One region of the Paenibacillus sp. J22R98 genome, then DNA from elsewhere that is predicted to be linked to it. Evidence: riboswitches for the same ligand, from Rfam matches in the RefSeq annotation. Region 1 holds a riboswitch; each other region holds the start of a gene.
The links. Region 1 has a riboswitch for cyclic di-GMP ahead of AC50Y3_RS27655 (methyl-accepting chemotaxis protein). Riboswitches for the same ligand answer to the same signal wherever they lie in the genome.

Region 1 (3,726 bases):
TCTCATACGTCTGGCAGGAAAGCAGTAAGGTTGTTAGAAAGCTGAGAGTTCGATTTCTCGACTTTCAGCTGCAGATCGGCGAGTTTTCGGCACTGAGAGTTCGTTTTTCGAACTCTCAGCATCCATCACACGAGGGCACTCATTTTTGTGGAACGGTTCGGCGGGGGATCGGGGTAGAATGTTGCCATTAAGTTGTTAGTTACGTCGGAACGCCAAGCTCTAACACTTTGACATACATACAATCGACAGCTAACATGAAGGCAACTAGGGCTGATACTGTAAAAGCCGGCCGCGATAAAGGTGGAGTGTGAGGATCGATGCAAGCGAAGCTGGAGCTTATCGTCCGTTCAACGGAAATCGATGTGAACGGGCATGTGAACAATGCCAAGTACTTGGAATACCTCGAATGGGGGCGTGAAGCATGGTATGAGCAGGCAGGCTTGCACTATGATGTGTTACTCGCTATGGGCGTTCAGACCGTAACGGTCAACATCAATATCAACTACCGGAAGGAGTGCAGGCAAGGGGATCGGCTGACCGTTACGACAATGCCGGAGCGGGCTGGGCGAAGCAGCTATGTACTCAAACAAGAGATCGTAAACGAAAAGGGCGAGCTGTGCGGGGACGCGGTCGTGACTAGTGTGACGATGGATTCGAACACGCGCAAGAGCCGGGAGCTGCCGCCGGAGCTGCGGAGTCAGTTTTAGCCGGAGAAGCTGTATTACAGGATGGCAAATAGGAAATCATGGGAAAGAAGCGATGCATGCTCGTAGATGCATCGCTTCTTTCATAGAAATAGAAGAAACACCATTTCACTTTGGGTATATAGAAAGTAAGCCAATACAATGAAACCATTCGTATGAGGAGGTAGTCGCGATGAGCGATTTTCGCATTGAAAAGGATTCCATGGGGGAGATACAGGTGGAGGCGCACCGGCTGTGGGGGGCACAAACGGAGCGAAGTCTGCACAATTTCAGAATCGGTACGGAGAAGATGCCGCGCGAGTTAATTACCGCATTTGCTTATCTGAAGAAAGCAGCAGCAACGGTGAATGGAAGCATGGGGAAGATGGATCTGCTTAAAGCGGAAGCTATAGCGGTTGCAGCGGATGAGGTTATAGAAGGCATGTGGCAGGATGAGTTTCCGCTTGCGGTATGGCAGACGGGGAGCGGCACGCAGTCCAATATGAACGTCAATGAAGTGATCGCAAGGCGCTCGGCGCAGCTGCTGGAGGAGAAAGGGCATGCGGCGGCTGTTCATCCCAACGACGACGTCAACCGCTCGCAGAGCTCTAACGACACCTTCCCCACCGCTATGCATATCGCCGCGCTGATTGCCGTAGAGGACCTTCTCCTGCCGGCCATAGCGCAGCTCAAATCGACCCTAGAACAGAAGAGCGCTAGCTTCATGGATGTGATCAAAATCGGTCGTACCCATCTGCAGGATGCCACACCGCTCACGCTTGGCCAGGAGATCAGCGGCTGGGTCCGGATGCTGGAGAAAGGGGAACGGAATATTAGAGCAAGCCGCGAAGAACTGCGAGAGCTTGCGATCGGCGGTACAGCCGTGGGCACGGGACTGAATGCCCCGCCGGGCTTTAGCGAGAAGGTATCGGCGGAGATCAGCCGACTCACAGACAAGCAATTCATAAGTGCGCCGAACAAATTTCACGCACTGACGAGCCATGACGAGATCGTCTTCGTGCACGGCGCAATTAAAGCGCTCGCCGCCGATTTAATGAAGATTGCCAACGACGTTCGCTGGCTCGCAAGCGGTCCGCGCTGCGGGATTGGCGAGATTCGGATCCCGGAGAATGAGCCGGGCAGCTCCATCATGCCGGGGAAGGTCAACCCGACGCAGTGTGAGGCGCTGACCATGGTCGTCTGTCAGATCATGGGCAATGACGCGGCGATCGGCTTCGCGGCCAGCCAAGGGAACTTCGAGCTGAATGTGTTCAAGCCTGTCATTATTCACAACTTCCTGCAGTCGACCCGAATTCTCAGCGATGCGATCCGCTCCTTCGATGAGCACTGTGCGGTTGGCATTGAGCCGAATCGGGAAGCAATCGCCCGGCATCTCAACGAGTCGCTGATGCTCGTTACGGCGCTTAATCCTCATATCGGTTATGAGAATGCGGCGGCCATTGCGAAGGCTGCTCATAAGGAAGGCCTGACGCTGCGCGAGGCTGCGATCCGAAGCGGGCTCATTACAGCCGCCAAGTTCGACGAAGTAGTGAGAGCAGAAGAGATGATCTGACAAATTCGACAAAACCTTACAAAATACGCTATGTACAAATAGGGATTTTCTCTCCTATAATTAACCATGTTAACCTAATAATCACTATAGAGATCCAACTACTTATTCATATGACAAAGGCAAACCAATGGAAATGTTGGGACGCAAAGCCTAGGCCTAAAGCATCGATACAGATGCCATGGTGGACAGGTTACCGAGTGAAAAGGAGTCCATCCTTACACGGGTGGACTCTTTTTATATGTATACAAATATTGGGAGGTAGGCTCTTTGTATGCTTAGGGAGAAAAACCGTGTCATGCTTTTCATTTCTACAATCATTGTGCTTTTATCGTTACTAGTACACGCATTCGATTGGCTCGGTTTGTCCATGCAGCATGATCATCACCCAGATAGGAACGGCTCTATGCTTCACTCCTACCTGAATCAAACGTTCTTCGCTTTACCGATTATTTTCTTACTGCTTGCCGGATTATGCATGCGTTTTCAGAAGGAGCAGCAGACCGTACCGCTTCTCATGACGCTGTCGCTCACCTTCAGCAGCATTTCCATCATCGCAGGCGGAAACGGCATGGTGGAATACCACTTCTCCATCTTTATGGTACTCGCCATTATTTTGTACTACGACCTCATCGCAATGCTTCTCGTTAGCACCGTCATCTTCGCACTTCAGCACGTACTCGGCTTCCTGCTTTTCCCTGAACTCGTCTACGGAACCAGCGATTACTCGCTGGCAATGGTCTCCATTCACATCGTATTTGTTATCTTGTTTATCGGCGCCGTTACCTATCAGATCGTGACTCGCAGAGCGTTCATCCATGCACTGGAATCGGCTCAACAACAGAAAATTCAAGCAGCCGTCAAACAAATTATCGAGAATGTGACAGAAACCTCGGACCAGGTGCTCATGAACTCTAAGGAGCTTAGCTGCAACGCGGCCACGCTCAATCTCTTGGCAGGCGATATCGTGCAAACGATGCAGCTGGTGGATGCTACGGCGAATTTGCAGGAGAATGGCGCGCGAACTGGCAAGAAGGTGATCGGAGAGATGCTCCGCGACATTCATACCATCGCCGAAACGTCGGCTACGGTTTCTAATTTCTCGAATGAGGTGGCGACAGAGGCTGATAATGGGAATGAAGCCATTCAGAAGGCCGTCCGGCAGATGACATCGATGAGCAATGCCGTTCAAGAGTCCGCAACCAAAGTAAAGCTGCTCGGTCAGCGTTCGCAGGAAATAGATGATATTACAAGTTTAATTACAGACATCGCTTCCCAAACCAGTCTGCTGGCGCTGAATGCGGCAATCGAAGCGGCGAGGGCAGGCGAGCATGGCCGCGGGTTTACTGTCGTATCGAATGAGGTACGCAAGCTGTCTGAGCAAACGACGGCATCGGCCATGCGAATTGCGGAACTCGTCCAAGATATTCAAGCCAATAACCGCGCGTCGATTCTATCCATGGATCAAGTGAT
Region 2 (3,726 bases), on a different contig from region 1:
CCACTGCCCCAGCGTCGATATTCGGCAGCAGGATGACGAACTCGTCGCCGGCAAGTCTGGCCGCAAACACGGATTCCTGAAGCGTAGTCCGAAGCCGATTGGCGAAGCTCTTGAGCAGTCGATCCCCCAGGGGATGGCCGAATGTATCGTTAATGGATTTGAACCGGTCCATGTCCAGGAACAAGATTGCGAAGCTGCTTGGATGGTTAGCGGCATTCCGAAGCTGTGCTTCCATCTTCATAATTAATTGATAGCGATTCGGCAAGTCGGTTAATTGATCGTGGTACGCCATATAGTTAATGGTTTCGCGTGCGATCTTCGTTTCCGATATATTACGGAAGTTCGAGAGGATGGCTGGGCGATTATTGAATAAGGTCGAGATGGAATTGGTTTCCACCTCGATCACTTCTCCATTCAGCTTGTAAATGCGGAGCTCCGTGTAATCCAAGATGGTTTTGCCTTCTATGAGGTCAGCCGCTTTCGCGCGGATCAGCTCGTGATACTCCGGCAAAGCCAGGTCAAATACATCAACGCCGATTAATTCATCCAGGTGTTTCGCGCCGAGCATCGTGAGTCCTGATCTATTCATATGAACAATCTTATTGTCGATTTGCACGATATTGGCTTCGGGAGACAGCTCGAATATTTGCCGGTACCGTTTCTCATTATCCAGTGCTTTCTTCTCGCTGCGCTGGGCATTCGAAATGATTTTGCCTCCAATGATACATACGCTGACACAGGTGATACAACACATGGTGAACAACGTGAACTGTACAATTCGGTAGAGCAGATCCGTTTCGAGCAGGTAAGGATTGAACAATTGATGGATGATGAGTACAAGGGTGCCATATCCACTTGCGAGCAGCGTCACGTAGCGGTCCAGATAGATGAGGGAGAGTAGCGCGAAGAGGAAGACCACGTTTCCGGAATTTGGCGTCGGTATAAACCACATGACAATGAAGCAAAGCAGGAACGAATAGGCTGAAATAATCAATTTCCCTTTAAGCGTTTTATAGGTTTGTCGGTAAACGAAATAGAGCACAAGGCCAAGCGGGATCACGGACGAGACGAATCGAATAAAGACCTGAAAGGTAATCAGCTCAAGCGAGAGAACGGTTACATAAATAGGGAGCGAGGTAAGGATCAGAAACATCAAGGTAAAGGTCAGAAGCTTCGAACTGAACTGCTCGTATGGGGTTGCCAAGCCGATCATATCCTTTCTACGTAGATATGGGTATGCAAAAAAGCCTCAGGCCCTCGGTGTGAGATGGCGGCAATAGACCGATACGCATCTTCACGCTTGGAGGAACCAAGGCCAGCAGATTAACTTCGGCAGTCTGGCAGTCGTATCTGATCTCTAATTAGGAGAAAAGACTTAGACCCAATGACTTTGCGTCCCCTGATTTCGAAGGGTTTGCCTATGAGAATAGATTCAATTTGGCGAAAAATGTAGGAATATAGTTCTATTTCTATTTTCCATAATATCTAAGTGTCGTGAATGAGTCTCTGGAACCTATTTAACAGGATGGAGTTGGTATTTATAGGCGTGCATGACGACTGTCATTGCTGAAAATAAGGACTAAAGATATATATTGATAGGGCTATATACATAGCCATAATCAAATACACACTCTCGATTGACACAGATGATACACATATCATATAGTCAAGCTAATCTAGTAGAGATGAAGGTGAATAGGCTGTCTACGTACCCGTATCACCGAATTAAGGAAGATATTCGAAAGCGCATACATATAGGGGAGTGGCAAGGCGCTTCACGCCTGCCATCGAGCCGCACTTTGGCGGAGTCCTATCAATCCAGCGTAAATACGATAGAGAAGGCGATTAAGGAACTGTGCGGGGAAGGTCTGCTCACGCGGGATAACCGCCGGGGTACTTATCTCGCAGATGGCGGGCTGAGTTCCGTATCCCAGAGGAATAGCCTCGGTGGAAACATAAGCGGAGGCGGGAGCGGACTAATCGCCGCTTCGGTTATCGGCATCGATAATCCGCTCTGGGGAGCCGCCCTGCGTGGGATCGAGGACGTGCTGCAGCCGAAGGGCTTTCAACTGATGAGCAGCAGCGATAACCGAAGCCTCGATAAGCTGGAGGCGTTCGTGACGAGCGCGATTGCAAGACAAGTGGATGGAATCATTCTTAGTCCGATCCACGATGGTCAGGATGAGCCTCGCAGTCGGCAGCTCTATGAGGGGTTGGCAGCAAGCGGCATCCCGGTCTTATTCCTGGATAGGCGCGTTTGGGATATCGATATTCCCTTTGTGACAAGCGACAATGCTTCGGGAGCCTATTCGCTCACGAAATTGCTGCTTGCCAAGGGACATCGGCAGATTGCTTTCGTACGCAATTCGGATCTCAGCACGTTCTATGAACGGCTGCTTGGCATGAGACAAGCCTTTATTGAGGCGGGTATTCCGTTCGGGTCTGATTACGACTTGTGCATCCCGACCCGGTTTGAGAATTTCGAGAGTGAGTTCGAATCCTTTGTTTCTCGGCTTGAGGAAGTGCTGGGTACGTTGCGATATTCGGCTGTTTTTGCAGCGAATGATCAGATTGCCGAGGCTGTACTTGTCGCACTTAAGCGTCTCAGCAAACGTGTCCCGGAAGACATGTCTCTTGTTTCTTATGATGCGCAAGGGTTGAATGGGAGACTTCGATTGGATATTACGGGTGCGAACCAGCCTTTCTATGATATGGGACGAAGTGCTGCTCTTCAGTTATTGCATGCGGCAGAAGGCAAGCAGCCGATCGCGGTTGCCGGACATATTTGCAAAGCGGACATTCATTACGGCAGCTCGGTTTGGGAAGCGAAGATTGAATAACAAGGGTGGTACTTGCTTATGAGCCTCATTCGTCTGTTTCAAGAGAAGAAATATTTGCTGCGCATATTCTTATGGATTACCAGTATTATTCTGCTAATCGTCGTATCGTTCTCCACGCTTGTCTATGTGAATGTGGAGAAGAAGGTGTTCAAGAGCGAATACGAGAACAGTCAGAAGGTACTCTCGCAGATGAAATACAATATCGATTATCTCGATACGATGATTCGCAACATCACGCTCTCCACGTATGGCAGCAATGACGTGAAGGCGCTCATGTATTTGAACGATGAGGAAACGTACGAGCATTTGAATGTCATCAATAAACTAAACGCGACGATTGTGGCGAACAATCCGTTTATCCAATCCATCTACATTTATAACAATCATAAGAAATTGTATTACTCGACATACGGCGATTTATATCATAAGGACGCGGAACTCGATAAGGTGCTGCAAAGCTACACGAGCATTCCGGTCCTTCGCGCAATCGTGCGCCGCAGCGCGGAAGCCGCGGACCAAGGCGCAGGCGGTGCTGCGAATACGGTATTAAGCTATATCATGTACGAGACGACGGATCGGGATAACCGCATGGATGGCGCCATTATTCTGAACATTAAGCTGGACTGGCTTGTCGATAATATTCGTGCGATTAACCGGATTGAAGCAGGTGCGAGAAGTGAGCTCTACATCCTGGACAGCGGCAATGGACTGATTGAGACGGATCCGGCGAATCCGGTACAAACGTCAACATTCGCGAATACGATCAGGCAAGCTTACGTAGACAAGGCGGGCAGCTCGGAAGCACAGTCTGCGCAGCCGTCTGGTTTCTTCAACCAGAGCATCGGCGGCGAGAAATATATCATCTCGTATATCCGGCTTGAGAAGA
Region 3 (3,726 bases), on a different contig from region 1:
GGCCTGTGATTCCAGCAGCGTATAAACACCAGCCAGAAGGTCACATAGATTGGTCGCTTGAAACCGGCTGATTTGCGGCTTCGCAAGCAGAAGCAGCTCTTTGATGATGCCTTCCATTCGAACGACTTCAGAACTAATAATGGCAACATACTCCATTTTGTTCATGCCGTTTTGAAATAGCTTCATAAATCCTTTAATCGCCGTGAGCGGATTTCGAATCTCATGTGCAATCCCAGCTGCAAGCTGGCCTGCCATCGAAAGCTTCTCCGATTCCACGATAAACGACTCTTGCGCCTTGCGCTGCGTCAGATCGGTAAAGTTAATGACGACACCGGCTTGCTCGCCTTTACCCTGCATCGGCGTGATATGATATTCCACCGGAAATGTCGACCCATTCTTGCGTCGGAACAAATCATCCGCTATATATTCAGCACTGCCTGTGCGTGTAACCCTCTCGATGGGATCCCATTCCTCGCCCTCTGTCTGTAAGGCCCGCAGTCCAATCTTTCGCCCAAGTACATCAGAAGCCTCGAACCCGGTTAAATGGACAGCTGCTTGATTCCAAAAGATGACTTTGCCCCGCTCGTCCACCCGGTAGATGCCCTCTGCCACGGAATCCAAGATGTGCGAATACGCTTCATTCATCCGTTTCAGACGCTCTTCGCTCTGCTTCAAACGGCTGTCGATCATCATGATGACGATCGAATACATGCAGATTACGGATACGATCAAACTAATGCTAATGGCAAGAAAGAATTGATTTTGCGATAATGCCACCGATTCGCCCGCACGCAGTGAAGTGATGCCATGCATCATTGGCATATTGCTATAATGAAGAAATTCAACAGCTGCGGAAAGGAGTAAAGCGTGGACTAACTGCCGCTTACGGCTTAGTTTGTGGAAGCGATGCTGACTTGTGAATACGAAACCCAGCACAACGGACAGAACGATGATGGATAGGAAACCTGTAGTTGATTCGTAGTGGAGCGTCGCATGGGCTTTGATTGCTTTCATTCCAATATAGTGCATCGCTACGATGCCGCCCGTCTGAACCAAGCTGCCTAGAACGAGCAGGCTCGTCCGTTGTCGCTGCGCAGCACGCTCAAACAAGATTAGCGCCAGCGCTGACAAGGTGATTAGCACACCCATGGAGAGAAACACATAACCGAAATGGTACATCACTTTAACCGGGAATGGATAGGCCAGCAGTGCCACAAAGTGCATGGACCACACCCCGATACCAAATACAAAGGCCGCACTCATAAGCCAGAAGAAAGTTGTGTACCCGGCTGCATGAATACGCCGATAGAGATGAAAGAGGATTAAAGAAGAGCTGAATACGAGTACAAATGAAATGGCGACGAGTGCGATGGATGCCATGCCAACCTTCCTCCGGTTCATTGACTTAGCATGCTGTTTGCAAATTGGCAATAAAAAACCACCCGAATAGGATGGATGACATCTACTCGGCAACCTTGTCTACCTTAGCATCACAAGGAGTGATCCCTTAGGCCATGGCTTTGCGTCCCATAGTTTCCAAATGGTTTGCCTTTAACTTAGGTATTTAGTTGTAAAATTCTTCTAATGACTGGATTTAATTCTCATTATATGTTTTTTTGCGGAACTGTACAGAGCGAAATACGTAGAAGATTAGCTGATTTTGTCGAATCGGCAAAATATATGTAACATCATTAATTATATAAAAAAAGCCGAGGATGACAACGCCATCCCCGGCTTCCTTGTTTGTAATTCTACTCGAAGTATACGGCCTTGCCCGTGCGGGAAGACTCGTAGATCGCTTCAAGAATTTCGGAAACCACAAGCGCTTGCTCTGGTTTAACGAAAGTTTCTTTGTCGTTTTTAACGGCATCGATCCACATGCTTGCTTCAAGAACTTCTGCAGTTTCGCTCGCGCCTTCATAGAAAGCAACGCCGCCGCTGTTAAGTTCTACTTTGTTTACATAAAGGCGGCTGTTGTGCTCGCCATTGAAACGAAGACCGTCTTTCATGTCAGCGCCTGCTTTAGTACCGCTGAGGGAAACTTTAGCCTCATCGACTTCAAGCGAGTTAAGCGCCCAGCTGGACTCAAGGATAACAGTTGCACCGTTCTCCATTGTGATCATAGCGAAAGCGGAATCTTCAACTGTGAATTGTTTTGGATCCCATGGGCCCCAAGCATTCGCAGCGTTTTCGTTTTGGGACAACTTGTGGTAAGCGCGGCCAAGAACGACTTTCGGCTTGTAGTTGTCCATCATCCATAATACAAGGTCAAGCGCGTGAGTACCGATATCGATAAGCGGTCCGCCGCCTTGTTTCTCTTCATCCAAGAATACGCCCCATGTCGGAACAGCACGACGACGGATTGCATGTGCTTTAGCGAAGTAAATTTCGCCAAGCTCGCCTGCATCGCAAGCTTCTTTCAGGTAACGGCTGTCTGCACGGTAACGGTTGTTGTAACCGATGCTGAGTTTTTTGCCGGTACGTTTTGCAACTTCAAGCATTTTGCGAGCGTCAGCAGCTGTTTTAGCCATTGGCTTCTCGCAAAGCACGTGTTTGCCAGCTTCCAATGCGTCGATGGAGATGACCGCATGGGAATCGTTAGGCGTACAAACGTGAATCACGTCGATCGACGCGTCTTGAAGCAGTAGTTTATAGTCAGAATATACTTTTGCCTCTTCAGTGCCGTATTTCGCTTTTGCTTGTTCAGCCTTCTCAACAATGATATCGCAGAAAGCAACGATTTCAGCGTCTTTGACTTGGGCCAAACTTGGGAGATGTTTACCGTTGGCGATACCGCCGCAGCCAATAATGCCTACACGTACTTTTGACATTTTAAATTTCTACCTCCATGAGCCTCGAAATGATATAATTTGTAGTATGCGTGTCAGCTAGTTAGAGAGACACAACTGACTACAGTATAGACGAACTTGTCCACTAAAATATAGGCGCTATATAGGTATGGTTTTATGTGATTTTGTTATTGAAGGGATGGTACCGTGGAATTTTACAATGAGAAGGTCGTTTACGAGAACCCGCTGCTCTCCATAAAAGTGTTTCAATCCCTGCGGAATAACGATCTGTTTATCAATTGGCATTATCACCGCGAAATCGAATTGCTGCTTGTCATCACCGGCGAGCTTGACGTAAATATCGAAGATGAGTGCATAAAACTACAAACGGGCGACATCGCGTTGATCGGCGCAAGGCAGCTTCATCGCGATCGCAGCTTAAGCAGTCCCTTGAATTATATCGTTTTGCAGTTTGATTTGGAGCAATTCATCGATCAAAGCTCGATGCCGTATATGCGATTTTTCTCCGAGACGAAGAATCCGCTCAGCCGGGCGAATTATATTTTTCAAGAGAATGAATCCACTCGGGCAGAGGCGTCGGAATGTATCCGCGGCATTCTGCAGGAAGTCACGACAAAGCAAAGCGGATATGAGCTAGCCGTCAGCATGTACATAAAGAAGCTGCTCCTCCTTCTGATTCGAGGCGATTCGAGGAAAGTGCTTGCTGATCATGATGACTTTGACCGTGCTCGCCTCAGAGGGGTCATCGACTACGTGGAAGAACATCTAACCGACCGCATTCAGGTTGAAGAAGTATCGAAGCTAGCCAATATGAGTTACTACTACTTCGTTAAGTTCTTTAAGAAGGCGATCGGAATGTCCTTCACGGAGTATGTGAACTATCGCAAGATCAAATGGGCCGAGCGTATTCTGCTCA
Region 4 (3,726 bases), on a different contig from region 1:
ACGGTCATGTTGCTGGATGTCAATGACTTCAAAGAAGTCAACGACCGTATGGGCCACAGCCAAGGGGATACCGCGCTTGCGCTGATTGCAAAAACACTTACGGAATGCGCAGTTTACGGTGAAATTATCGGCCGCTGGGGCGGCGATGAGTTCATCATTATTTGTCCCTATGCAGATGACAAAGGAATAGAGCGTTTCGTAAAGCTCATTCACGATCAGCTTTTTAGCATTTCATTGCGAACCGGATTGCGATTGTCAGTTTCGGTTGGACATGCTTCATTTCCAGAAAACGGTGTGGAGCTTGGCCAGTTGTTGCAGTCAGCGGACAAGCGGATGTACGCAGAGAAATATGTCCGTAAGACGCAGTTGACCGAACCGGCAGCTTTACAGGCTTAAACCGGGAGCAAGCGGTAAAGGCGGGAAGAAACACCGATGAGAAAAGTTCACATCAACTCCGTTCAGCCGGGAGAAAAGTTAGCTCGCCCTATTTTGCAGGAGAATGGGAACATATTGCTTGGCGCCGGTGTGGAGTTAAATCAACGATTTATCGACAGATTGGCTGGTTTAGGCATTGACATGCTTTTCATTGATGATCCCCTGACAGAGGGTTTAGAGCCGACTACGGCTATTCAAGACAGCACGCACAAAGCAGCATCGGATACGATTTACAAGACGATGAATACGCTCATGGACCAACAGGTTACGAAAGGGCGAACGATAGCCCCCGAGCTTGGCCGCACCTTCCGTAAAGTATTCGGCGATATTATGCAGGACCTCATTAGACGTGAAGATGTAATGGTTAGCTTAACTAACATTCACGTGGCAGACAGCTACTTGTTCCACCATTCCCTGAATGTCACGATTCTGGCAGGCATCATGGGATTGGCCAGAGGGTATAACCGTACGCAGCTCGAAGAGCTTGGCATGGGTGCGATGTTATTCGATATCGGAATGACACGGCTGCCCAAAGAGATTTTGACCAAGACGACGGCATTAACGCCAAGCGAGCGGATGCTCATGGAGAAACATACCGAGGATGGCTTCAACATCATTCGGGCGCAGCATGATATTAGTTTGCTTTCGGCTCATTGCGCGCTGCAGCATCACGAGCGCTATGATGGTTCGGGTTATCCGCGTAAGCTTAAGCGGGAGGCCATTCATGAATACGCTCAGATCGTAGCGATCGCGGATGTCTATGATGCGCTGACCTCTCCCAGGCCGCATCGGAAACGTTATACACCATCGGAAGCGATTGAGTTTTTGTTTGCTGCAGGAAACACCTATTTTGATCTGGATTTAATCAAGATTTTCTGTAAGCATATTTCCATTTATCCGGTCGCGACAACGGTACTGCTCAGCTCAGGGCAAGTTGCCGTCGTTGCTGTGAACGACCCGCTCGCGGTTCATCGTCCAACGGTTCGGATTATCCGAGAGCCTGACGGAACAGCGCCTGCTGCAGCCTATCAGATCGACCTCAAAGACCAACATAAATTAATGATCGTGAAAGAACTGTAGATAGGTTAGCATTCTGCTGACAACTGCATATCATCGATACTGGCAAACTTATCGAAAGGTAAGGACGCAAAGTTAAAGGGTCTAAATGTCCGCTCATCATTTTAGTAGCGAACGAATGACAGCCTGACTGCCGAAATGAACCCCCGAGTTATCTCGTGGTTAAGGAAGCGGCTCCAGTATTGCATGAGGAAGCGCTTTTTCTGTTTTTTAGCGCCGTACTGTCGTTGCGGGAGCGTTTCTTCATATGTGAAGGAGGAAAGTAAATGTCAGGCATGAATGAACGAATCGGATCAGGCAAACCAACCTTTGCCATGAAAGCACTGCTGCACAGCCGTACGATGGTTGAGAAAGACGGCTATGTTGCCACTGGCGTGCTTGCCCATGCAGAAGGCGAAATGATGGAGATCGAACTGACGGAATTCAAAAACTTCGAGCTCGGTGAACCGGTTAGTTTAACCGTCTATTCACCTGTCGGCATTCACCGGCTGCAATCGACGATTATTGCGAAGGCAGAAGGTTCTATCGCGGTTATTTTCCCGGCTCGCTCGCTTGCGGGACTTGAAGAGAAACGGGAATCGCCGCGTATTGATATTGAGGCGAGAGGAACGATATCGCGTACCTATTCGCAAGAGGTCGAAGGCTCCAAAGGGGATAAAATAACGATTGAAGCTACAGATAGCTTCGATATAGAGCTGCGTAATATAAGCGATACCGGCGTGGGCTTCTCACTAATGAGCCCTCCGACACTAGTAAAAGGCGATACCCTCATCGCGAGTTTATCGCTTGGCTTCAAGCTGGATTGTGAAGTTGAAATTATCCGCAAGGAAGATGGAAGTGAGTGGAAGTTTTATGGAGCTCGCTTTCTCGATTTGGACGAGCAGCAGCAGCGGGCGCTTCGAGCGTATTTACTGCGCATGCAAATAGAGGCCTATTTCAAGCTTAAACAGGAGAAAGCAACAGCTAAGAAGGGCAGATAAACGCGATTTCCGCGTTGCAAATATAAGAAGGCGTTTGAACGGATGATCGTGATCCGGCAGCGTCTTCTTTTTTATAGTCAGCCTATTAATTATGGTACAATTGGAAAAATAACGGAATTCATGCGTTGGGGTTCGAGTAAAAGGGGAAGTGGTTATGCGAAGTGGGTTGACGGGATTAGCCGCGCTGGCCGTGGCTATCGTGCTGGGGGGCTCGGCTTATCATTATGGGATGTTCTTTGATACGATCTTTTATCGGTGGGAATCGATCCTTATAGTCGTATGCGTGTTCGTTGTAGGAACGGCTCTAGTTGTTCATTCTCGGAATGAGAATACGCGGCGCTGGAAGAGCGTTCCCACTGCGTTCTATAGCCTGTTGGCGATTGCACTGCTATATGCTGTGGCGCTGCTTCATCGACCGGCCTCCATGTTAGGCAGCTTCGATGAGGCTTTGCGGTGGATGGCGTATGCTGCTTATGCAATCACATTGTACAGCTGGTTTTGTTCCAGCTCCGATATGGCGGTGCTGCAGCAGCGCCGGATGTGGCTATCTGCGGCGATTCAAGGCTCTGGCGCTTTCGTATTAGCAGGCGCGATTGCGGGATGGATGGGATGGATCGCTTTTCCCGAAATCATCATGACCACCGGCGATGTGAGGTTATCCGCTGTAGGTGCCCGTTTGTCTGGGTTCATGCAATATCCGAATTTTCTGGGTGCTGTAGCAGGTGCCTATCTATTGTTCTACTTACTCTTGCTATTACGAACAAGGACTGCTGTATTATCGTTTATCGGGGCTGCGGCGGGAGTAGTGCCTGCTGTCTTAGCATTGCTGCTGACAGAATCAAGAGGAGCCTGGCTCGTGACCGTTTTTGCATGGTTGTGCGGTCTCTTGCTCCTGCGGAGTAAGGAGCGTGTTACATGGCTTATCTATAGCGGCTGGGCATTGATTAGCGGAGGGGCTGCCTATCGAGCCGTCGTTCATGCAGGCTTGCGTAGCGGTGCCTCAAGTGATGCTTCGGGCGAGAAAGTCCAGCTAGTGCAGCATGGGGCGACTGCGCAAGAGACCGTGTTTCTGGTTCTAATCTGTGCGGCTGCGCTTGCGGGATTCATTGGTTTGAGGTGGGTGCTGGCAAGGGGAAGAGAGCGGCTGCTCAGCCGAATTGCGTGGGGATGCTGGCTTGCGGGTATATTTGGCATGGTCATGCTGCTTCCGTCAGTGATTCAAGGCCGATTAAGC

Region 2: linked by a shared signal. The riboswitch ahead of AC50Y3_RS21080 (putative bifunctional diguanylate cyclase/phosphodiesterase) and the one ahead of AC50Y3_RS27655 (methyl-accepting chemotaxis protein) in region 1 are both predicted to bind cyclic di-GMP.
Region 3: linked by a shared signal. The riboswitch ahead of AC50Y3_RS20365 (ATP-binding protein) and the one ahead of AC50Y3_RS27655 (methyl-accepting chemotaxis protein) in region 1 are both predicted to bind cyclic di-GMP.
Region 4: linked by a shared signal. The riboswitch ahead of AC50Y3_RS08375 (PilZ domain-containing protein) and the one ahead of AC50Y3_RS27655 (methyl-accepting chemotaxis protein) in region 1 are both predicted to bind cyclic di-GMP.

The regions. Positions count from the first base shown of each region.
Region 1 is NZ_JBXENW010000013.1:108,450-112,175, reverse strand. It holds gene AC50Y3_RS27665 (acyl-CoA thioesterase) at 318-707, shown strand; gene fumC (class II fumarate hydratase) at 877-2,256, shown strand; cyclic di-GMP riboswitch class I at 2,365-2,454, shown strand; gene AC50Y3_RS27655 (methyl-accepting chemotaxis protein) at 2,528-3,726, shown strand, end outside.
Region 2 is NZ_JBXENW010000007.1:385,515-389,240, reverse strand. It holds gene AC50Y3_RS21080 (putative bifunctional diguanylate cyclase/phosphodiesterase) at 1-1,204, opposite strand, end outside; cyclic di-GMP riboswitch class I at 1,329-1,429, opposite strand; gene AC50Y3_RS21075 (GntR family transcriptional regulator) at 1,692-2,840, shown strand; gene AC50Y3_RS21070 (helix-turn-helix domain-containing protein) at 2,859-3,726, shown strand, end outside.
Region 3 is NZ_JBXENW010000007.1:210,033-213,758, forward strand. It holds gene AC50Y3_RS20365 (ATP-binding protein) at 1-1,380, opposite strand, end outside; cyclic di-GMP riboswitch class I at 1,466-1,560, opposite strand; gene AC50Y3_RS20370 (Gfo/Idh/MocA family protein) at 1,752-2,831, opposite strand; gene AC50Y3_RS20375 (AraC family transcriptional regulator) at 2,997-3,726, shown strand, end outside.
Region 4 is NZ_JBXENW010000002.1:650,725-654,450, forward strand. It holds gene AC50Y3_RS08365 (GGDEF domain-containing protein) at 1-396, shown strand, start outside; gene AC50Y3_RS08370 (HD-GYP domain-containing protein) at 433-1,515, shown strand; cyclic di-GMP riboswitch class I at 1,547-1,650, shown strand; gene AC50Y3_RS08375 (PilZ domain-containing protein) at 1,779-2,492, shown strand; gene AC50Y3_RS08380 (O-antigen ligase family protein) at 2,647-3,726, shown strand, end outside.